Regions from separate parts of the Blastococcus sp. SYSU DS0973 genome, predicted to be linked through region 3. Evidence: riboswitches for the same ligand, from Rfam matches in the RefSeq annotation. Region 3 holds a riboswitch; each other region holds the start of a gene.
What was found. A riboswitch is a leader RNA that binds a small molecule or an ion and turns the genes downstream of it on or off. The one in region 3 is predicted to bind cyclic di-AMP.
Positions count from the first base shown of each region.

Region 1: it holds a riboswitch for cyclic di-AMP, as region 3 does, so the genes downstream of both, ACI791_RS01035 (murein hydrolase activator EnvC family protein) here and ACI791_RS07680 (hypothetical protein) in region 3, are expected to answer to the same signal.
Region 2: it holds a riboswitch for cyclic di-AMP, as region 3 does, so the genes downstream of both, ACI791_RS00850 (LysM peptidoglycan-binding domain-containing protein) here and ACI791_RS07680 (hypothetical protein) in region 3, are expected to answer to the same signal.
Region 4: it holds a riboswitch for cyclic di-AMP, as region 3 does, so the genes downstream of both, ACI791_RS00395 (NlpC/P60 family protein) here and ACI791_RS07680 (hypothetical protein) in region 3, are expected to answer to the same signal.

Region 1 is NZ_JBJHAN010000001.1:207,103-212,676, forward strand. Features, by position in the region: gene ACI791_RS01020 (DUF3145 domain-containing protein) at 1-157, opposite strand, end outside; gene ACI791_RS01025 (maleylpyruvate isomerase family mycothiol-dependent enzyme) at 708-1,583, shown strand; partial or broken gene ACI791_RS01030 (TVP38/TMEM64 family protein) at 1,731-2,261, opposite strand; gene ACI791_RS01035 (murein hydrolase activator EnvC family protein) at 2,308-3,525, opposite strand; cyclic di-AMP (ydaO/yuaA leader) riboswitch at 3,536-3,692, opposite strand; tRNA gene ACI791_RS01040 (tRNA-Ile) at 3,843-3,916, shown strand; gene ACI791_RS01045 (esterase/lipase family protein) at 4,491-5,574, opposite strand, start outside.
Region 2 is NZ_JBJHAN010000001.1:168,217-173,790, forward strand. Features, by position in the region: gene ACI791_RS00835 (prepilin peptidase) at 147-821, opposite strand; gene ACI791_RS00840 (APC family permease) at 947-2,227, shown strand; gene ACI791_RS00845 (class I SAM-dependent methyltransferase) at 2,255-2,962, shown strand; gene ACI791_RS00850 (LysM peptidoglycan-binding domain-containing protein) at 3,061-3,939, opposite strand; cyclic di-AMP (ydaO/yuaA leader) riboswitch at 3,947-4,121, opposite strand; gene ACI791_RS00855 (hypothetical protein) at 4,445-4,759, shown strand; gene ACI791_RS00860 (VOC family protein) at 4,807-5,190, shown strand; gene ACI791_RS00865 (response regulator) at 5,256-5,574, opposite strand, start outside.
Region 3 is NZ_JBJHAN010000003.1:199,247-204,820, reverse strand. Features, by position in the region: gene ACI791_RS07685 (bifunctional 3'-5' exonuclease/DNA polymerase) at 1-1,264, shown strand, start outside; cyclic di-AMP (ydaO/yuaA leader) riboswitch at 1,334-1,481, shown strand; gene ACI791_RS07680 (hypothetical protein) at 1,750-2,664, shown strand; gene ACI791_RS07675 (hypothetical protein) at 2,883-3,209, opposite strand; gene ACI791_RS07670 (protein kinase domain-containing protein) at 3,329-5,233, shown strand; gene ACI791_RS07665 (NADPH:quinone oxidoreductase family protein) at 5,258-5,574, opposite strand, start outside.
Region 4 is NZ_JBJHAN010000001.1:77,137-82,710, forward strand. Features, by position in the region: gene ACI791_RS00390 (M48 family metallopeptidase) at 1-1,197, opposite strand, end outside; gene ACI791_RS00395 (NlpC/P60 family protein) at 1,710-2,786, opposite strand; cyclic di-AMP (ydaO/yuaA leader) riboswitch at 2,803-2,982, opposite strand; gene ACI791_RS00400 (hypothetical protein) at 3,170-3,490, opposite strand; gene ACI791_RS00405 (NlpC/P60 family protein) at 3,607-4,869, opposite strand; gene ACI791_RS00410 (DEDD exonuclease domain-containing protein) at 5,480-5,574, shown strand, end outside.

The DNA.
Region 1 (5,574 bases), on a different contig from region 3:
CTTCAGCACGGTAGGAACCGTGCGCTGCGGGCTGCTCAGCCCACGACAGGGAGACCGGCGCGCCGACGACGCGTTCCAGCGCCCACTCGACGTGCTGGCAGAGCGCCTTCGGGCACGCGTGCACGAAGACGACACCCTGGGTTGACCGTCGCTGCACGGGGCACCTCCATCGACTCGATCGGTCTCGTCTTCCCCTACGGACCCATCGATTCGGTGACGCGCCGTTATCGGCAGTGGCGGAGCAGGGCTCCCGCGACAAGTCTGCACGATGGTGACCCCATCGCGCCAGCCCGGGTGCGACTGATGGGGCGAAAGTGGTCGGTGATGCAGGGCTCGGCGCCTTGTTGCTGGTCAGCCCGCCACTACCACGCCCACCGGGCGACGTCCAGCCACTCCAGGCTATTCACAGGCTCCCACGCCCGGCCGACGGTCCGGCGCGAGGAGCGGACGACGCCACCGAGCCCGGACTCCGGGATTCCGTTCACGGAGAGTCACGTGGCGACGCGGCTGGAGGCGTGAGCACCGTCCGGCGGCGATTACCTTCCATGGTTGTCGAACCACGAAGCGTGCGTCCGCTGCCGCCCCAGGACCGAGCAGGCCGGGGTGGTGGCGGCTGGGCCCGTTTCCGAGCGGGACGGCGTCGCCGTTCCCATGCCTGGCCCGGCGGAGCCCCGGGTAGGGGGCCTGACGTGGGCGGACACCAGGGGATGGCCGAGGCAGATCGTGACGAGGTCGCCGGCATGGTGCTCGGCGCGTGGGATGCCTTCCTGGCGCAGGCCGCGTCGATCGACCTCGGCCGCCCGTCGCGCCTGCCCGGTTGGCGGGCGCACGAGATCTGCGTGCACCTGGGCTGCTGGGACGACCACGCCGCGCTGCACGACCTCATCGCCTCCGCGCGGGCCGGTGGGCCGGGAACGCCACCGGACCCCGACGCGGTGAACGCCCGGGTCACGGCCGCGCACCGCGACGCCTCCCGCGAGGAGGTGCTGGCCGCGCTGCGCCGCAACCGCGAGACGACCGCGCGCTACCTGGCCGACGAGCCCGTGGAGCTCGACACCGCACCGGCGGTCTCCGTCGTGGGCCGGCTACCGCTGCTGAGCGTCGTGCTCGGCCAGGCCTACGAGCTCGCCGTCCACGGACTGGACCTCGTCTCGTGCGGGGCCGAGCCGCCGCCGGCGGACGTCCTGCAGTCCGGCCTGGCGGCGCTGACCGACGTGACCGGTGCCCTGGCCGCCTCGACCGGCATCTCCGGGCGCGTCAGCCTCGTCACGCCGGACGGGGGCTGGGGGTTCACCGCGCACGGAGGCGGCTGGCAGGTGCGCCGCGTGCCGGCCGGCGTCGTCGACGGGCCGGCCGTCGAGGCCGCGGCCGACCTGCTTCTCGATGCCGCCTCCGGCCGGGTCAACCCGGTTCCGGCTGTGGCCCGCCGCGCGCTCAAGGTGCACGACGTCGGCGGGCTGCTGCAGCTCGCGCCCATCGTCCAGAAGGTGCCGGGCATCCCCGGCGGGCCGATCCTGCAGCTCGCGGCGCGCACCGTGGGCGGCGCCGGGGGGCTGCTGGGCCGGTTGTTCGGGCGCGGCTAGATCCGCTCCTGGCTCCGCCCGGCGTCGCCGCCACCGGTGCCAGGCGGCGGCGACGCCGAGGACCAGCACGACCACGACAGCGACGACCGGCAGGGCCGACGGCGTGCCCACCCACGCGACGACGGCACCCGCCGAGGCGCCGACGCCCACCTGGACCACCGTGCCGGGCACCAGCCCGACCGCGGTGGCGGCCACGTAGGTCCGCGGCCGGACGCCGCTGAGGCCGGCGGCGTAGTTGACCACGACGAACGGCATCATCGGGATCAGCCGGCCCGCCAGCACGGCGACGAAGCCCCGGTCGGTGAACAACCGGTCGGCGCTCCTCACCCGCGGGCCCGCCAGCCGCTCGGCAGCCGGCCGGCCCAGCCCGCGCGCGAGCGCGAAGGCGACCAGGGCCGCCAGCAGCGAGCCGGTGAGCACCACGGCCACCCCGAAGCCGAAGCCCAGGACGGCCCCGGCCAGCGCGGCGACCAGCGAACGCGGCACCGGCGCCAGCAGCACCGCCACCTGGCCGGCGATCAGCAGCGCCCAGGTGCCGGCGTCCCCGTGCTCGATCCAGCCGCGCACCGTGGTCCGGCCGGGGAGGTCGACGACGAGGGCCACGACCACCCCCGCGAGCAGCAGCGCGACGAGCAGCCCGGCGCGCAGCCAGGTGCCCTCCCCCGCCGTCGTCCGCACGGCACCATCCTGGACGACGCCGTGCGGCCGATGCGGACGAGCCGGATCAGCCGCAGCTGCCGCCGAGGGAGATGCCGCGCTGGGCCAGCCACGGCACCGGGTTGGTCCGGTCGGCGTAGAGGCCCCCGCGGTGCACCTCGAAGTGCAGGTGCGGCCCGGTGGACTGGCCGCGGTTGCCGACCTCGGCGATCTGCTGACCGCCCTCCACGACCTGGCCCGGAGTCACGAAGAACTGGTTGATGTGGCCGTAGACGGTGATCACGCCGTCGTGGTGCTGGATGGCGACCGCGAGACCGAACCCGCTGGCCGGCCCCGCCTGCAGGACGACGCCCGGCTCCGGCGTGAAGATCGGGGTGCCGATCGACGCCGCGATGTCCACGCCGAGGTGCATGGTGCCCCAGCGGGCGCCGTAGCAGGACGTGACCCGGCCCTGGGTGAGACCGGTGCCACCACCGGCCGCGGTGACCGCGCCGACGGCCTGCTCGGCGGCCTGGAGCTGGTTCCAGGTACCCGCCGGATCGGCGGTGCCCTGCATGCTCAGCATCCGGATCTCCGCCTCGCGCAGCTGCTCGTCCAGCGCCGCCTTCTCCGCGCTGAGCGCGTCGAACTCGGCCTGCGCCTCGGCGAGGAGGGCATCGACGGCCACCTGGGCCTCCTGGGCGGTGCGTGCGGCCGCGTCCCGCTGGGCGACGGCGGCGCGCGCCTCCTCGTCCAGCCGGGCCTCCCGCGCCTCGGCCACCCGGAGCTCCTCGAGCACCTCGGCCCGGTCCTCGCCGAGGAGCTCGAGCGTGGCGGCCTGCTGGAGCAGCTCTCCGGGGCCCTCGGCGTGCAGCACCATCTCCATCTCGCTGAACGTCTCGTCCTGGCCCATGTAGGCCTCCCGGCCGAGGGCCGCGACGTCGCCCTGGGTGCGCGCCACGGCCGCGCGGACAGCGGCGAGTTCGGCCGCGATGGCGTCGGCGTGCTGCTGGGCGGTCGCCAGCTCGGCCTCCGCCTGCAGCACGGCGCCGCTGGCCTCCTCGGCGCGGAGCGTCATCTGCTCCAGCCGGGCCTCGGCGTCCTTGACCCGCTGCTCGATGGAGGCGACCTCCTGGGCGACGCGGTCGTGCTCGCTCTTCGCGTCGCCGGGTGCGGCCGTCGCAGCCGTCGTCCCCAGCAGGGAGAGGGCCAGCAGAGCGGTCAGTGCGGTGGCGGCCCGACCGATGCGGCGGAGGCCCCCGCGAGTCGGCACGGTGGGGTGGTGCTGGTCGTGCGAGGTCGCCAAGGCGACGGTCTCCGTTCCTCGGTCCGCCTACCAGGTCAGCTGACGGGTTCGGGCCGGAACGTGGCCCTACCCACCTGCCCGTGGAGGCGCAGGCGGGATTCACCCCAGAGAACATGGGTCCCCGGTCCATCCGGCCATCCGGCCGCACGGTTCGGCGGGGTCCGCCCGAGCCCCCGGGTTCGGGAGCGAGGTCAGGTGGACCGCGGCAGACAGTACAAGCGGATCGGCCAGATGTCACAGCCCGGTAACGAGACGCACCTCCTGACACGGGCGGGTCCGAGCGGTGCGTCGCCTCGATCTGGCAGGCTGTCAACGCAGGGGCGGTAGCTCAGCCGGTCAGAGCATGGGACTCATAATCCCTGGGTCGTGGGTTCGAGCCCCACCCGCCCCACCGGTCTTGACCTGCGCTTTCACGCCTCGTGGTGGCACCGCCGCCGCCCCCGCGCCCTGGAGGTGGCACGACGCGGGGGCGTCGGCGCAGCCCCCTGCTGCGCAGGATGAGGCTCCGCCTCGACCTCAAACGCAGCACGAACCGTGATCTCCGCCTCGTCGGGACGATCCACCGCCATCGATGCCCGAATCGTGCCCGGCGCCACGGCGACGAGGACGAGCCGTCGACGCGCCGACCGCGCCCCCGACGCCCTGGTGCTCAGAGGCTGCGGAGTTGCCGAACCGTCCAGGACGAGGGGCCCAAGGCGCCGGCGCAGCACTACTGCGGCCGGGGTCCCCCTTCGCCTCCAGCGGCGCGCGCTGGGCCCCGTCGAGCAGGTCGACCGCGATCGCACACCCCTCGCCGGCTCGACCGGGTCGACCACGTCGTCACGGGCGACGAGCTGCCGCCCGATCCCGATGCCGATCGTCTCGATGGGCACCGCCGGATCCCCGGAGGGCCCGCAGCCCGCCAGCACCAGCACGGCCGCGCCGCCCGTGAGGCGGCAGGCCGTCGGTCGGGTCGGGGCGCCGGGTCATCTCCTGCCGATCTCGTAGACGTGCGCGACCACCGTCGCCTCCTCTCCGGGCCCGACCAGGAAGGGCGCGGCGCCGGCCCGGAAGGCGACCAACGACGGGTCGTCGCTGGCGTCGATGGCGCGGGCGGCCGACCGGTACGCCGTCCCGATGCCGTGGTTGTCCGCGATGCTGCCGTACTGGCCGTCGAAGGTGACCGTGGTGACGTTCGGGCTGTCGTCGTTGTCCCGGCTGTCCAGCTGCGGAACGACGTCGTGCGCGTTCTCCAGCGCCAGCACCTGCACCGACGACGGCACCTCCGCCCGCGCGATGGGTGAGCCGGTGGTGACCACGCTGCGCACGTCGAAGTCGAAGTCCGGCGTGCCGGCGTCGGCGGCCGCCTGGACGGCGACCATGCCGCCCTGGCTGTGCCCGACGAGCATCACCGGGTCGGCGGGGCCTGCCCCCGCTCGCCGAAGCGCCTCAGCGATCGCCTGCTGACGGGTGGTGGCGTCGCCGCCGAGCACCCGAACGTTGGTGCCCAGGTCGTGGGTCTGCGGGTTGACCGGCCCGAACGGCGCCTTCCAGTCGGCGGTGCCGGGGATGTCGACGACGTAGGCGGTGCTGCCGTTGGCGGAGGTGACCACCCGGACGGCGATCGTGTCGTGCTCGGGGCCGGAGCGCAGCGCGCGGACCTCGAGCGCCCCGAGCAAGTCGTCCACGCCCCGCGGTGCGACGACCGCGGGTCCCGAGTCGTCGCCGGGCAACGGCGTGACCACCGGGCTCCCGTCCGGCCACAGCCGGCCGAGCCGCCGAGCCGCCACCCGGACGTCTGCCCCGCCGAGCCACGGCCCGGTCAGCCCGACGGTCAGCAGGCTGATGCTGCTGCCGAGACCGGGCAGCGCGCCCATGACGTCGTCGACCAGCCCGGGGTGCTCGGTCACCCAGCGCTCGGGGTCGTCGAGCACGGCGGCGACGTCGGCCGCGACCCCGAAGGGGTCGGTTGCGACCCGGCCGGCGCCGCCGAGGACCAGTGCCCCTGCCGCAACCGGCCAGAGGAACCCGGTGGCCCACTCCAGGGCGTCGGCCAGCTCGGCCAGTGCG
Region 2 (5,574 bases), on a different contig from region 3:
CCGGGGCTTGAGCGGCTGTCGCCGGATCGGACGACAGACCTCCTCCCATCGAGGGTGCAGCCCACGGAACGGCCACCGAGAGTGACGGGAATTCTCGCCCGTCCGTCACCGAAGGACGTCGGCCGGACCGATGGGGGTCTTGAGCGTCAGGCGGCGACTGTGCTCCACAGCACAGTCACCGCAGCCCCCACCAGCATCGCCGGGCCGAAGGGCAGCTCGCTGCGCAGCCCGATTCGCCGCAGGGCCAGCAGGGGCAGCACCACCACGGCCTGGGCCACGAACCCGGCGGCACCGCCGAGCACGACCGCGGTCCAGCCCAGCCAGCCCAGGTAGAGGCCGAGCAGGGCGGCGAGCTTGACGTCACCCATGCCCAGGCCGCTCGGTGCGATCAGGGCGAGGACCAGGAAGGCCGCGAACAGCACCGCCGATCCGAGGGCGGCACGCAGCAACGCGGGCCAGTCCCCCTCCACCGCGGCCGGAATGACCAACAGGGCCAGGCCGACGACGAGGGAGGGGACGACGACCCGGTTGGGCAGCAGCCGGTGCTGCAGGTCCACGACGGCGAGCAGCAGCCCGGCGACGGCGAGGAAGAGGAAGGCCGGCAGCTCGGCCACCGCGCCGAAGCGCAGGCCCACCAGGCCGAACAGGACCGCGCTGACGAGCTCGAGCACCGGGGGGCGGACCGCGACGGGCCCGGGACCGACCAGTTCCCGCACCCGCACCTCCGCCGGCCACGGGAAGCGGCCGGCGGCCCGGTTCACGAGAAGGCCGATCGGGATCCCGGCGACGGCCGCCACGAGGGCGACGGCGGTGCCGCTCACCGGCGCACTGGTCCCATGCCGGCCACGATGACACGGCGCCGGTGCGGCGCCCTGCACCGCCGCGCCACTCCCGGCTCCTCCCCACCCCTTAGGGTCGCCGGCGTGCGCTGCGATCGCGGGCTCCGGTGAGCACCGGCCCCGAGCTCGCCCGCCGGCTGGGCACCACGGACGCCGTCGTCATCGGGCTGGGCTCGATGATGGGCGCCGGGGTCTTCGCGGCCTTCGCGCCTGCTGCCCGGGCGGCCGGGGCCGGGCTGCTGATCGGTCTCGCGCTGGCGGCCGCGGTGGCCTACTGCAACGCGACCTCCTCGGCGCAGCTGGCCGCGCAGTACCCGGAGTCGGGCGGCAGCTACCTCTACGGGCGGGAGCGCCTCGGGCCCTGGTGGGGCTTCCTGGCCGGCTGGGCGTTCGTGGTGGGCAAGACCGCCAGCTGCGCGGCCATGGCGCTGACCTTCGCCGCGTACGCCGTTCCGCAGGCCTGGGAGCGGACCGGAGCGGTCGCCGCCGTCGTGGCGCTCGTGGCGGTCAACTACCACGGGGTCACCCGGACCGCCGGGCTCACCCGCGTGCTGGTCGGCGTCGTGCTGGCCGGGCTCGCCGTGGCGGTCCTCGCCGCCCTCGCTCCCGGCGCCGCGGACCCGGCCCGGCTCACCGGCTGGACCGCCGGACCGGACGGCTGGTACGGCGTCCTGCAGTCGGCCGGGCTGCTCTTCTTCGCCTTCGCCGGCTACGCCCGCATCGCCACCATGGGCGAGGAGGTCCGCGACCCCGCCCGCACCATCCCCCGCGCCATCCCGCTGGCGCTGGGCATCGCGGTCGCCGTCTACGCCATCGTCGCGGGAACGCTGCTGCTCGTCCTCGGGCCGGTCGGGATCGCCGGAACGGCCACCCCGCTCGCCGACGCCGTCGCGGCCGGGAGCTGGGCGTGGGCCGCACCGGTCGTCCGGATCGCGGCCTCCGCCGCCGCGCTCGGGGCTCTGCTCGGGCTGGTCGCCGGGGTGGGCCGGACGTCGCTGGCGATGGCGCGGACCGGCGACCTCCCGCGCGCGCTGGCCACGGTGCACCCACGCCACCGCGTGCCGCACCGCGCGGAGCTGGCGCTGGGCACGGTGGTGTGCGCGCTGGTGCTCACCGTCGACCTGCGCGCGGTCATCGGGTTCTCGTCGTTCGGCGTGCTGCTGTACTACGTCGTCGCCAACGTCGCCGCCTTCACCCAGGCGGCCGGCCACCGGCGCTGGCCGCGGGGCGTGCAGGTGGCCGGTGTCGTCGGTTGCCTGGCGCTGGCGGCGACCCTGCCGTGGCCGTCGGTGCTGGCCGGAACGGGCACGCTGGCCGCCGGAGTGCTGTACCGGGCGGTCCGGCTGCGGACGTCAGGTCCGGGCTCCACGGCGCACGACCGCGCGTAGCGGCCGCGGGTAGGTCAGACTCCGGACGTGACCGTGGACGAGCACTCCTCCAGCCACCGCACCGCGGCCATCTGGTCCTACCAGGGGCACGGTGTCCACGCCGCTCCGGGCGTGCACGAGTACGCGGTCGAACTGGTGCAACAGGCACTGCCCGAGGGCGGCCGGATCCTCGAGGTCGGTGCCGGCTGCGGAGCACTGGCGTGCCGGATGCGCGAGGCCGGGTTCGACGTCGTGCCCACCGACCTCGACCCGCCGCACGACTGGATCCACCGGCTGGACCTCGACGACCCGGTGTGGACCGAGGAGACCCGCGGCCCCTTCGACATGGTCGTGTGCGTCGAGACGCTCGAGCACGTCGAGAACCCGCGGAAGGTGCTCCGCTCGATCCGGTCGCTGCTCCGGCCCGGCGACCGGCTGGTCGTCAGCACGCCGAACATCACCCATCCGCACTCCCGGCTGAAGATGTTCCTCCGGGGGGCGCCGTTCATCTTCGGGCCGAAGCACTACCACCAGCCCGGCCACATCTCGATCCTCCCCGACTGGATGCTCGTCGAGCACGTCCGGCTGGCCGGCTTCACCGACGTCACCGTGACCACCGGCGGCAGCACCTGGTACGAGGGCCCCCGGCGCCTGGCCCACCGCGTGGAGACGGCGCTGCTGGCGGCCATCGGCCTGCGGCACCGGGCCGACTCGGGCGAGGGCATCTGCACGTTCGTCACCGCCGTCGCCGTCTGACGGACCGGCATGCGGGGCCGGACGCCCACGCACGACCCGGCGGCCACCGGCGTGGCGAGCGTCTCCTGCCGAAGGCGGCAGGAGACGCTCGCCGGTGGTCAGCCGGCGGTCCGGAAGGCCACGTGCGGGTGGTCCATGTGGTTGGCGGTGGGCGATCCCCGGTCCGCCATGCCCTGCCACGCCCAACCGGTCCACGAGGCGGCGATCCGCTGCTGCCAGATCACGTAGTCGACGCCGAACCGCGCGGCGTTGTCGACGACGTACTGGGCGATCGCGTCACCGGCGGCGCGGTCGTCGTAGACCATGAAGTCCGCGGCACGGTCCTGCGCCGGGCTGTGGCCGGGCCGGGTGAGGACCGTCGGGATGCCGAACCGCTCGGCGACCTCCTGGACGGCGGGCCGCACGTGGGGGGCCCACACGTCGTACGCGGCAGGAGCCGCAGCCGGCCGCTCCGCCCGGCTTGCCCGCGGCACCGGCGCGTCCACGACGGCGGCCGGGCCGCCCCCGCCGCTGAGGGCGAGACGCTGACCGACCCGCAGGACGTTCGCGTTGGGACCGATCACCTGCAGGTTGAGGGCGTGCAGCTGCTGCCAGGTGGTGCCGTGGCGGGCGGCGATGCTGCCCACCGTGTCCCCTGCCTGCACGGTGTACGAGCCCGCAGCCGTGCTCGGAGCGGCCTCCACCGGTGCGGAGCCGCCGATGGACAGCGCCTGCCCGACGCGCAGGACGTTCGGGTTCGCGCCGATGGTGGCGCGGTTGACGTCGTAGACGGTCTGCCACGAGGTGCCGTGGGCGGCCGCCAGGGAGCTCAGCGTGTCACCGGGCTGCACCGTGTGCTCACCGGTGTGGGCCGCGGCGGAAGCCAGGCCGGTGAAGGAGAGGGCCGATGCTGCCGCGAGCACTGCCGCGGGGCGTGCCACGACGGCCACGGCCGACGTGCGGGCGGCACGGTGCCGCCCCTGGGAGCGATTGCGCATGGGGATGTGAGCCTCTCGCCGCCTGCGGGGTTAGCTGTCGGGTTCGGGCGAGAGCTGCCCGGCCGCGGATCACGGCTTCACCCCAGGGCCTGACGGCCCGGTCCTGCGAGAGTGGGTCCCCCGCGCCTGCCCATCGTCTCGATGTAGCCGGGTGGCGGGGGCAGGTTCGGCGGTACGCCATCCGGTTCCGCCGATCGGCGGACATGGGGCACCGTAGGCAGAGCGGGAGGGGCGGCAGGAGTCCATGCCCGGCTTTTCCCGGGACCCACCGTGGCGGCGGACGCAGGGTGACCGGACGTGCGCACAGAGCGGAACGATTGCGGCCGGAACGGGCCGCAGCCCTCGACGGCGACGGCTCGGGCGGTCCCGACCCTGGCCGGTGCAGACGGCGGCCGGCAGCCGGTGGTCCAACCCCGGGTGACCGGCACCCGGCCAGCGCTCGACGCCGGCGGCGAACCGGTCGGCGGACGTTCCGCCGGCCTCCCGGACTGCCGATGACACAGGCATGCGCACCAGCCACGCCGCCACCGCGATCGCTGCCTTCGCCGCCGGCCTGACCGCCGCGGCGGCCCTGCGCCGTCGTGCCGGCCATCGCGAGAACGTGACCACCACTGCCGCCGCCCCCTCGGCCGCCCGGGCGCCGGGGCACGACGCCGTCGTCCTGCCCTTCGCCCGCCCGGTCCTGGCCGGGCCGGTGCCCACGCAGCCGGGGTCGCCGGCTCGCTGCGGAGAGAGCGGCGGCCGGACCAAGGCCGGTGCGCCGTGCGGGGCCCGGACCACCATCGGCGGGCGCTGCCACCACCACCCGATCGCCGCCTGAGCCCCGCGGCGGCGTCCCACCTGGTCGGTGCGAGGGAGGATGGCGCCATGGACATCCTGAGCAGCCGTATGCTGCTGCGACCGTCCGATCCGCAGCGGTCGCAGTCGTTCTACCGAGACGTCCTGGGCCTGGCGGTCCATCGCGAGTTCGGACCCCCAGAGCATCCGGGGGTCGTCTTCTTCCTGGGCAACGGGCTGCTGGAGGTCTCCGGTCGGTCGGCGGACAGCCCGAAGGGGCTCGCGCTGTGGCTGCAGGTCCGCGACGTCGCCGCCGAACACCGCCGTCTCACGTCGGCCGACGTGACGGTCACGCAGCCGCCCCGGCTCGAGCCATGGGGGCTGGTCGAGATGTGGATCGAGGATCCGGACGGCGTCCGGATCGTCGTGGTGGAGGTTCCCGACGACCATCCCCTGCGCCGCGACCAGCGCTGAGCCGACGCGGACGCGGAGGGCACCGGTGGCCCGGCGCGCTGCTGGGCCACCGGCTCCGCCGGTAGCTATCTACCCAGGCCGGCGTCGCGGGCGCGGGCCACGGCAGAGGCACGGTCGGTCACGCCGAGTTTGGTGAAGATGCTCGACATGTGGTTGCGCACGGTCTTCTCCGACAGGAACAGCCGCCGGGCGATGTCGGCGTTCGTGCGACCTTCAGCGGCCAGTGTGAGCACCTGCCGCTCCCGGTCGGACAGTTCCGGCAGTGGCGGCAGCACCGCACCGGACCGGGCGGTGAAGAAGGCCATCACACGCGGAGCGATGCCGGCGCCGTAGACCATCTGTCCCCCGGCGACGGCGCGGACGGCCCGCTCGATCTCCTCCTGG
Region 3 (5,574 bases):
CGGCCTGCCGTGGCGGGCCGACGTGCACGAGCGCCTGCTGACCGCGCTGCTCGGCCCCCGCCCGGTGGCCGGCGGGAGGCCGGCGGTGCTCGAGCGGCTGCTCGGCGAGATCCGTGCGGCGCTGGGCGTCCCGGGGCTCAACCCCGACTCGCCGGCCGAGCTGCTGCGAGCGCTCCAGCAGGCCGGTCTCCCGGTGGCAGACACCCGTTCGTGGACCCTCGAGCAGCTGGACCACCCCGTGATCCCGGCGCTGCTCGAGTACAAGAAGTTGATGCGGCTGCTCACGGCCAACGGCTGGAGCTGGCTGGAGACCTGGGTGCAGGAAGGGCGGTTCCGCTCCTCCTTCCTCCCCGGCGGGGTAGTCACGGGGCGGTGGGCCTCCACCGGCGGCGGCGCGCTCTCGGTGCCCACGCTCATCCGCCCCGCGGCGGTCGCGGACGACGGCTGGCGGTTCGTCGTCGCCGACGTGGCCCAGCTGGAACCGCGGGTGCTCGCGGGGATGAGCGCCGACACCGCGATGGCCGAGGCGGCGCGCGCCTCGGACCTCTACGAGGGCATGGTCGCCGGTGGGACGGTGGCGTCCCGGGCGGAGGCCAAGCTGGGCATCCTCGGCGCCATGTACGGCGGGACCCGCGGGGAGAGCGGCCGCATGATGCCACGGCTCACCCGCCGCTACCCGCGTGCCATCGGCCTGGTCGAGGAGGCGGCCCGGGCGGGGGAGCGCGGCGAGGTGGTGCACACCCTGCTGGGCCGGGGGGCGCCGTCGCCGACCGGGGCGTGGGCGCAGCGGGCGGTCGAGCTCGGGGAGCCCGCGGAGCAGGCCGGCTCCCGGGAGGACCGCGACCGCGCCCGCCGTGCGTGGGGGCCGGTTCACCCGCAACTTCGTCGTCCAGGGCACCGGCGCGGAGTGGGCGCTGTGCTGGATGGCCGACCTGCGCAACCGGTTGTGGCGGCTGGGCGGGACCGGGTCGCCGGCCGAGCGGCCGCACCTGGCCTTCTTCCTGCACGACGAGGTCGTCGTGCACGCTCCGGAAGACCTGGCCGACGACGTGGTGGAGGCGGTCCGGGCCGCCGCGTCGACCGCCGGACGCCTGCTGTTCGGCGCGTTCCCGGTGGACTTCCCGCTCGACGTCGCCGTCGTCCGGTCGTGGGCCGACGCCGGCTGAGCCGGGGTCCGCCCTACACCGCCGGGGGGCCGGTGAGGGGCAGGCGACACACGTCACGCCGTGGAAATAACCGGCCCTCGATTGTCACAACTGCATAACGGCGGTTACCGTGGCCAGGTCCGATCGGTCGACACGTCCCCGTCCGGGGAGTCCGATCGGCGCCGCCGAGTCACCCACTGCCATCGCGCTGCGGGTGAGCCGGGGACCCACCGCAGCACTGGGGTGAATCCTGCGCCGAGCACGTCGGCGGCGCGGGTAGGGCTACTTCCCGCCCGAATCCGTCAGCTAACCCGGTAGGCGGCAACGGAAGAAACGGAGAGCCGCCGCATGGCGCGCCCTTGCACCGCCGCACGTCCCTGCACCACCCGGCACCGCCGCATCCGGGTGCGCCCGCGGAACTGACCGCGCCACGCCCGGCGCCCCGCCGACTGCCGCCCACCACCGAGCACTTCCCGCTCGACCGGCTCCCCGCCGTCTCCCGGTGGCCCAGGCAGTCGTCCTGACGCCGGCGCCCTGCTGCCCGCACCCCGCCGCGGCCCGCTCTCCGGCCGGTCGCGCGAACACCCTCGGAGCTTCCGTACCCATGAATGTTTGCACCACCACCTCCGGCCGCCGCCGCCCGCCGGCGCACGTCCGCCGTCCCGCCCTGTACCTGGGTGCCGCCGCCGCCGGCGCGCTCCTCGTCAACGTCCTCGTCGGCGCGGACCCGGCGGCGCAGGCCGAGGCCGATGCGCCGCAGTCGGTCAGCGTCGCCCAGGAGCTCGGGCTCACCGCCCAGTCCGGCCCGATCGACGTGACCGAGGACCTGGCCCCGCTGCAGGACCTCACCGCCAGCCGCAGCACCCGCGCCGCCGAGCAGGTCGCGGCGCAGCAGGCCCAGGCCGCCGCCGACCAGGTGGAGCTCGACCGGCAGAAGGCCGAGGCGGAGGCCGCAGCCCGTGCCGAGGCCGAGGCCGAGGCCATGGCCGAGGCGGAGGCCAAGGCGAAGGCCGAGGCCGAGGCGAAGGCCGCCGCGGCCGCGGAGGCAGCGGCACCGGCTGCCGCGGCACCGGCTGCCGCGGCACCGGCTGCCGCGAGCCGGAGCCGGCAGGCGCCGGTGTCCAGCTCGCCGGCCGCCTCGGTGGCCGCGTCGGCGGTCGCGCGGATCAGCAACAGCGCCGGAGCCGTCAGGCCGCAGGCCCAGGCCGCGGCCGACGCCGTGGTCAGCAACGTGCCGGGTGCGGCGAGCATCACGATCGGCGGCACGCGCGCCAGCGCGGCCGATCCGGGTGGTCACCCGTCCGGGCTGGCGCTGGATTACATGGTCATGTCCAACGCGGCGCTCGGGGACGCCATCGTCGCGTACCACCGTGCGCACTGGGCCGAGCTCGGGGTGGACTACATCATCTGGCAGCAGCGCATGCTGTCGTCCGCGAACGGCTCCTGGCAGCCCATGGCGAACCGGGGCAGCCCCACGGCCAACCACATGGATCACCCGCACGTGAACTACCGGGGCTGATCGCCGACGCCCCGGGCCCGGCAGGGCCCGGGCCGCTCGACCCCCGGAGGACGTAGCGTCAGCTTCCGGACGACCGACAGCGGCAGCACCCGCATGGCCAGTGGGGGATCGGCACCCGGGGCCCACACGGGGACGTGCTGATCTCTCTCCGAGCGGATGGAGCCGTGGGCGGTCGACGTGCTCATGCGTCGGGGCCTGCCGACCGGCTCGCCCGTCGGTCAGTCCGGTTCGGCGGGTACGGACCCGGTGCCGGCCAGGGCCCGTGTCAGCGCCGCGGAACGGCGCAGCGGCAGCTGCCGACCGGCCCGCGCGGCGGCGTCGAGGTGGTCGAGCAGCAGCTGCCGGCCGGCGGCGGAGAGCCCGGTCACCGAGCCGGCGTCGACCGCATCGACGCGCACCGGCTCGCCGCCGTAGTGCTGCAGGAAGGCGTCGACGACGGCGTCGTCGACCTCCCCGGCCAGGCACAACACCCGGCCGCCGGCCGTGTTGAGCAGCCGGACCACGCCGCGCACCTGCGCGGACGGACGGGAGGGGAACGGGTGCACCACCCCAGTCTGACCTCCTCGGGGCCGACGGGGTTCGGCTACGGCCGGGACGGGCACCCACAGGGGCACGGGCGACGGGCGGGGACGGCCTCGCGGGGACCAGCACGAGGGAATCGGGAGTGGCCACGGCCGAGACCAGCCGGCAGATCCTCGGCGACCGGTACGAGCTGCGCGACCTGATCGCCGTCGGCGGGATGGGCCAGGTGTGGCGGGCCCGCGACGTGCTGCTCGACCGTTGGGTGGCCGTCAAGGTGCTGCGCAGTGAGTACGCCGACAACCCGGTGTTCGTGGCGCGGTTCCGCACGGAGGCCCGGAACGCCGCCAGCCTCAGCCACCCCAACATCGCCGCCGTCCTCGACTACGGCGAGTCGACGGCGGAGGGCACCGGCGAGCACCTCGCCTACCTCGTCATGGAGTTGGTCGACGGGCCGCCGCTGTCGGCGCTGCTGGCCGAGGACGGGTCGCTCGGCACCGGCGCCGCCCTCTCGGTCCTGCAGCAGGCCGCGGCCGGGCTCGCCGCCGCTCACCGGGCCGGTGTGGTGCACCGCGACGTCAAGCCGGCCAACATCCTGCTGACCCACGACGGCACCGTGAAGCTCACCGACTTCGGCATCTCCTGGTCGGCGGGCAGCGTGCCGCTGACGCAGACCGGCCAGGTGATCGGCACGGCGCAGTACATGTCCCCCGAGCAGGCCAGGGGCGAGCACGTCGGCCCGGCGAGCGACGTCTACGCCCTGGGGCTGGTCGGCTACGAGTCCCTCGCCGGGCACGCCGCCTTCGACGGCGACAACCCGGTGACCGTCGCGCTCAAGCAGGTGCAGGAGCACCCCGAGCCCCTGCCCGCCGCGCTGCCGCGGGACGTCCGCGCCCTCATCGACGCCGCGCTGGTCAAGGACCCCGACGACCGCCTGCCCGACGGGAACGCCTTCCTGCACGCGGTCGAGGAGACGATGCACGGCCCGCCGGACACCGCGTCCCTCACCCGGCCCGTGGCCGTCGTGGCGGCCGCCCGCGCGACCGGCTCCCGGGGCGGCACGGGCGCGCACCGGGGGACCGGTTCGGTCGGGGAGGCCGGCGCCCGCCGGGAGACGCCGGCAGAGCGACCCGCGGGGCGCCGGCCGGTCCTCCTGGTCCTCCTCCCGGTCATCGTCTTCCTCCTGCTCGGCGGAGGCGTGGCCGCCCTGCTCGCCGCGTCGGCCTCCGATCCCGGCGGTGCGGCCGGGGCCGTCGAGTCGCAGTCGGTCGCCGAGGTGGACCTGGTGGCCGCGGACTACGTCGGGCGGCCGGTCGAGGAGGTCGTCGCCGAACTCAGCGCGCTCGGCCTGACCGTGCGGCTGCAGGAGGAGCCGACCCCGGGCGGTGTCGCGGGGACAGTGACCGGAGTCGAGGCCGCCGATGCGCGACCCGAGCCCGGGGACGAGGTCCTCGTCCGCGTCGCGGCACCACCCGCCGCGCCGGACACGTCGTCGTCGACCGACGGCGGCGGCGCCACGGCGCCCGCGCCGGCCCCTGCGCCCGCGCCGGCCCCTGCGCCCGCGCCGGCCCCTGCGCCTGCGCCGGCCCCTGCGCCCGCGCCGGCCCCTGCGCCTGCGCCGGCCCCTGCGCCCGCGCCGGCCCCTGCGCCCGCGCCGGCGGCCACGACGACGGAGCCGCCGGCCGTCGACGAGCCGGCGCCCGGGACGTCGGCGCCCAGCAGCCCGGCCGGCGACCCCACCGATCCGGGCACCGGCACGCCCACCGCGCCGGCCGACGAGGGGACCGGCACGCCGACCACTCCGGCCGACGAGGGGACCGGCACGCCGACCACTCCGGCCGACGAGGCGACCGGCACGCCGACCACTCCGACCGGAGAGGGGGAGGAGCCGACCGAGCCGTCCACCCCCGTCGCCGAGCCGGAGACCCCGTCCACCGGGACGACGGAGATCCCGTCCACCGGGACGACGGAGACCCCGACCACCCCGGAGGGCGACGAGGACGGCGACGCGGGTGACCCGGAGGACGGCACGGCCGACCCCCGGGTCTGACCTGGGGCCTGCCCCCCGGGTCGGTCAGCCGCGGACCCGGAGCAGCACCTTCCCGGTGGCGCGGCGCTCGTCGAGCTCGGCGACGGCCTCGGCTGCATCGGCCAACTCGTGGACCGAGCCCAGGGGCGGGTCCAACCGGCCCTGCTCGAGGAGCGGAGCCAGCTCCACCCACTGCTCCTTCGGGTAGCCCGGCTCGCCACCCGACCAGAACGCGCCCCAGCCGACGCCGACCACCGACACGTTGCTCAGCAGCAGCCGGTTCACCTTCACCGTGGGGATGTCGCCGCCGGTGAAGCCCAGGACGAGGAGCCGGCCCTCCCGGCCCAGGCTGCGCAGCGAGT
Region 4 (5,574 bases), on a different contig from region 3:
GGCGGCCGGTGGGTCGGGGTCGCCGAGGTTCGCGGTCGCCAGCCGCCGTTGCATGGCGGTGAAAGCCTCCGGATCACGGGTGAGGTCCAGGGCATGGAGGTCGGCCCGCTCCTCGATCTGCCGGGAGACCAGGTTCTGCACCGGGGTCGAGACCAGCCCGCCCACGGCCACCAGGAAGAGCAGCAGCGGCACGACGAGCGGATCGCCGGGCGATTCGGCACCCGCGCGCCGCAGGAGGGCCCGCCGGGTCACCAGCCACCCGGCCAGCGCGGTGGCCGCTCCCGCGCCCAGGGCGCCCATGAGGGTGCCCGTCAGGACGTCGTCGGTGGCCACGTGCCCGAGCTCGTGGGCGACGATCGACTCGATCTCCTCCTCCGGCAGCTCGGCGAGGACCGTGTCGTAGAGGACGATGCGGCGGGTGGACCCGAAGCCGGAGACGTAGGCGTTGAGAGCCGTCGTGCGGCGGGAGGCGTCGGAGACGAGGACGTCCTGCACCGGGGTGCCGTTCTCGTCGGCCAGCGCGAGCAGGTCGGTGCGCAGCTCTCCGGCCGGCAGCGGCTCGAACGAGTTGAAGGCCGGTTCGATGACCACCGGGTAGAGGAAGGAACCGATCACCACGAGGGCCGCCGCCGCTCCTCCGGCCCACGCCCACCAGGTGCGCGGGGCGCGGCGCACCAGCCAGAGGACGACCAGGACCACCACGGCCGTGAGCGCCGCGCTGATGGCCACCGAGACGGCGACGTCGCGCAGCCAGAGGCCCCACCCGCGGGTGGACAGGCCGTACCGGCGGCGGACCGTCTCGGCGTAGGCCGACACCGGGAGAGTCGCCAGGCGGCCGACGACCACGAGGGCCGGCACGCCGACCAGCACCTGGACGAACCAGCGGCCGCCCAGCGGGGCCGCCACGGCGTGCACGAGCCGGCCGCCGAGCCGGGTCAGGCCCAGGACCGCCGAGACGGCCAGCCCGAGCGCCATCGAGAGCAGCGAGGCGGGGCGCAGGGCGGCCGCGAAGGCCTCCGCCCGGTCCAGCTGCGCAGGAGTCAGCCCCGCGGCGGGATCGGGCGCGGTGTGGCCACCGGGCGGCTCCGGGAGCACCTCCCAGGGCGTGCGGACCACGATCACGACGACGAGGGCGACCCCGAGGACCGCCGCCGTCAGGAGCGCGGCCCGGGCGCCTGCCCGCCCTCCGCCGTCCACCTGGTCGATCCTAGGTGCGCCGGCCGTCCGCACCGGCCCGGGAACCCCGTACGGGCGCGTACTCCGCGGGCACTCCTCGCAGACGAACTGCAGGAGCGCCTCCAGGTTCGACGGCGGGCCGTCGGCCCACCAGGCCGGCCACACGGGGACCGGCGGCGCGTCCCCGACGGCCGGTAGGCCACATCCGGACCGGGTGCTCCGTCGCCGTCGCCCCGGCGGTGATGCCCAGCGCCTGCCCGGCCGCGATGACGGTGAGCCACTCGGCGACGCCCCGGACGGTGCGCGTGGCCGCCGGTGGGGATCGGCCACCGGGCGGTGGAGCACGCTGACGTCGGCGAGCCCCTCGGTCAAGCCCGCGGACGGAGGGCCGGTGGCCTCCGAAGAGATCACCGGCCCGTCGTGCCCCCCGGCGGGAGCAGGGTGACCATCAGCCGGCTGACATCCCTCGCTGCGACGCGCCCCCTGCAGGATCCCGCCGCGAGCCTGCGAGCGGTGGGGGCAGGGGGTGTTTCTCAGCGGACGATCCGCCGGGCGCTGTTGTAGTTCCCCATCGAGTCCACGCTCGCCACCTTCACCGGCTGGCCCGACGTGGAGGCGTGCACCATCCGCCCGTTGCCGATGTACATGCCGACGTGGCTGACCGGGGTGTAGAAGAACACCAGGTCGCCGGGCTGCAGCTCGCCGCGGGAGACCGGTCGGCCCATCTGCGACTGCGACTTGCTGGAGTGCGGCAGCGTGACGCCGGCCGCGGCGTAGGCGTAGGACATCAGGCCCGAGCAGTCGAAGGCGTTCGGCCCACCGGCACCCCAGACGTACGGATCGCCGATCTGCGCGAGCGCGGTGTTCACCGCGACCTGGGCGGCGGCGCTGGACGCCGTGACCGCCGTGGGCGCGGGGAGGCTGTTGCCACCGTGCGCCTGGGCCACCTGGGCCTGCTGCGGGGCGGTGAGCGCATCGTACCGCCGCTGGTAGTCGGCGATCCTCGTCTCGAGGTCCTCCTGCTTCGCGGCGATCTCGACCACGGCGCGCCGGGCGTCCTCGGCGGCCTTCGCAGCGGCCTTCCGGGACTGCTCCGCGTCGTCGGCCGCCGACGAGACCTCGGTGAGGACCTCGTTGGTGTGCCCGGCGATCGCGTCGAGGATCCCGAGCTGGGACACCATCTGGTCGGCCGAGTCGCTCGACAGCAGGGCGTCGAGCCGGGTCAGTCCGCTGCCGGTGTAGGCGCTGCGGGCGAGCCTGCGGATGTGCCCGTCCAGGGCGCCGAGCCGGGCCTCGGCGGCCGCGACGGCGTCGCCGGCGGCCCGGGCGGCGCCCTCGTGCCCCTCGAGCGCGACGCGTGCGTCGTTGAGCTGCTCGGAGAGGACCTCGAGCTCGTGGTTGGCCTCGGCCACCTGCGCGGCGACCTCGTCGGCCGCGCCGGGAACGGCGACTGCGGTGCCGGGGATGACGATGACGGTCAGGGCGGCAGCCGCGCTGACCAGCACGCCGGACCGGAGCGGTCCGGAGCGGCGGGCGCTCGCGGAGCTGCGCCCGCCGGCGGCGGGAGCTCGTTCGGGGGCCTGCGTCAGCGGTGCCTGAGGGGTCGCCACGTGCGGCGGCACTCCGTTTCTTCCTCTGCAACCGCCGACCGAGTTAGCTGACGGGTTCGGGCTGGGAAGACTGGCCCTATCCCCCGCGGGCCGGCGAGCCGGCCGCAGGAGAACTCACCCCGGAACTGCGGTGGGTCCCCGGTACACCGCGGGCGCCGGTGCTGCACGCCGCCCGGTGATTAGGCGGTGTCCGGTCGGGGCCACCCTTCGACGGATGACGACCACCCGGCCGAACGGCGACGACCTTAACGATCGTGATGCGCCTGTGACAAATGTGGACCGTGGGAACGCATGCGCTCGGCTTTCCGTCCCGCACGACCCCTCCACCTGGGCGTTCACCCGATCGGGTGCACGGGCGGACACCGCGACCGGCACCGGGACGATCAGCCCGTGCGCCGCCCTGGCCCCTCGCCACCGTGACCGTCGGAACCGTGAGGATGCCGCAGCGGAGGCACGAGCCCTCCCTCCGCCAGCGCGCGGACGGCCCGGCGCTCCACGTCGTCGAACTCCACCACCACGCCCGGCGGAGGCACCACGACGTCCTCCGCCGCGGCCGCTGCGGACCCGCCACGCGAGCGGCCGGCCATCGGGACCACCACCGGGTCGGTCCCCTGCCATCCCGGCGGTGCGCCGAGCAGGACGGTCACCACGCAGTCGGCGCAGCCGGTCCCCCGGACGGTGCAGGTGTCGCAGTCGATGAGCATCGCTTCTTCTCCTCCGTGAGTCGTTCCGCACGGTAGGGCGAGGCGCCGACATTTCCGCCGCGCCGCCGTCCGGCAGCCGGCCTCACGTGCCGGCGTACTCCCAGTGCCAGGGCTCCTCACGCCCGTTGCCGGGATCGGCCCGAGGTCGGGTGCAGGAAGCCGAACCGGCCCGCGTTCGCCACCATCCAGGAGTACTGCCGCGTCCCGAACGACTGGACGCCGCCGCAGAGGTCCACCGCGAGGCCCCAGCCGTGGTTGCTCGTGCCGGGGACCGCGGCGAGGGCCGGCTTCTCTCCGTACAGCCGGACCTGGCCGGCGTACGTGCGGTAGGAGTCGGTGATGCAGAGCGGAGCGCCGAGGTCGGCCGCGTACGCCGAGGACATCGCCCGGTAGGCGGCCGCCGCGTCGCAGCGCAGCGAGTGCCCGCCGACGCCCAGCGGGCACATCGCGCTGGGCGGGATGAACCCGTTCGGATAGCCACCCCAGGCGCGGGCGCCGTCATAGCTCGGTGGGTAGACCGTGTTGCCGCACTCGGTCCGCAGCGCCCCCGGAGCCGGTCCGGGCACCGGGACGGCGGGCCGCTGACCCAGGCCGGGTCGCCCGACCGCCAGCACCTGGTCGGCCGGCAGCGTCCGGACCACCACGGCGCCGGCCCGGGCGTCGGCGGCGAGCATCGTGCGTTGGTCCAGCGCCATGCCGACATGCCCCAGCCCGGCCTCGCCGGAGCCGAGGAAGACGAGGTCGCCGGGGAGCACGTCGGCGGCGGCCACGGGGGTGGCGGTCGCGAACAGCTCCCCCTGCGTCGCCGGCACCGGGACGCCGGCCCGCTCGAACGCGGCCTGCACCAGCGTGCCGCAGCCCCAGGAGTCCGGCCCCGCCGTACCGGGGGCGTACGGCCGCCCGAGCGCCTCCATCGCCGCGCTCACCGCCGTCAGCGTCTTCACGGGCAGCACCAGCAGCGAGCTGGGCTGCCCCGGCAGCTGGGCGACCCCGCGCTGGGCCCCGCCCCCGCCGGCAGCCACGGGCACCAGCCCGTCCGGCAGGCCCCGAGCCGGGTCGCGCAGCGCGGCGGCGGGCACGGTGTCGACGCCCGCGGCGCGCAACTGGTCCACGTAGGCGCGCCAGCTGGCCGCCGTCTGCTCGTTGACGTCCAACTGCTCGCGCTGCAACCGGGACAGCTGGCCGTCGACGACCTGCAGCGCCTCGTCGAGCTCCGCCGTGACCGCGGCCGCGGCCTCCTCGAGCGCGGCGACCCGGGCGCTGACCTCGTCGGCCCGCGCCCGGGCCTGCCCGAGCGCACCCTGGGCCCGCTCCTCCTCCAGGGCGGCGCGCCGGTGCCCCTCCGCGACGCCGATGACGTCGGCGGCGTGCGCGTCCACGGCGCGAGGAAGCCCAGGGCGGAGAGCACCTCACCCGGGTCGCCCGCTCTGAGCAGGAGGGTCAGGGGGGTCAGCGCTCCGCCGTCCCGGTAGACGGCGGAGGCGTAGCCGGCCACCTCCCGCTGGTACCCGGCCAGCACGCCCTGCGCATCGGCGAGGACCGCCTCGGCCTCCTCGACCGCCACCTGCGCCTCGGCGAGCGCCGCACGGGCGGCGACGACGTCGTCCTGCCGCGCGCGGAGCTCCTCCTGCACCTCGGCGGCGCGCCGCTGGAGCCGGTCCAGGTCGCGGCTGTCCAGCACGCCCGACGTGCCACCCGGCTGGTCGCTGGGCGTGGCGGCCGCAGGCCCGGTGGGCACCAGCGCCACCGTGCAGGCCGCGAGGACGGCCACCAGCGTCCGGCGCCCCGCAGCAGCGGCGGGGCCCGACCAGGCGCGCGCGCATCCGGTTCCCTCCCCCGACTCGAGCCGGCCACAACGCCAGACGTCCCACCGGGACGAATGGTGTCCCGCCCACCCCCCGACCGGGAACCCCCGGTCGGGGGGCCCGCACGGGCGGCCGGCGGCGCGCGTCCCCCGGACTGTCAGCACCCCGCCCTAGCGTCCGCCCCGTGCCACCGGTTCCCGCTCCACCGCGCTACCAGCAGGTCACGATCGCCGACGTCGGGACGCCGTTGGCGCAGGTGACCTTCGTCGTCGTCGACCT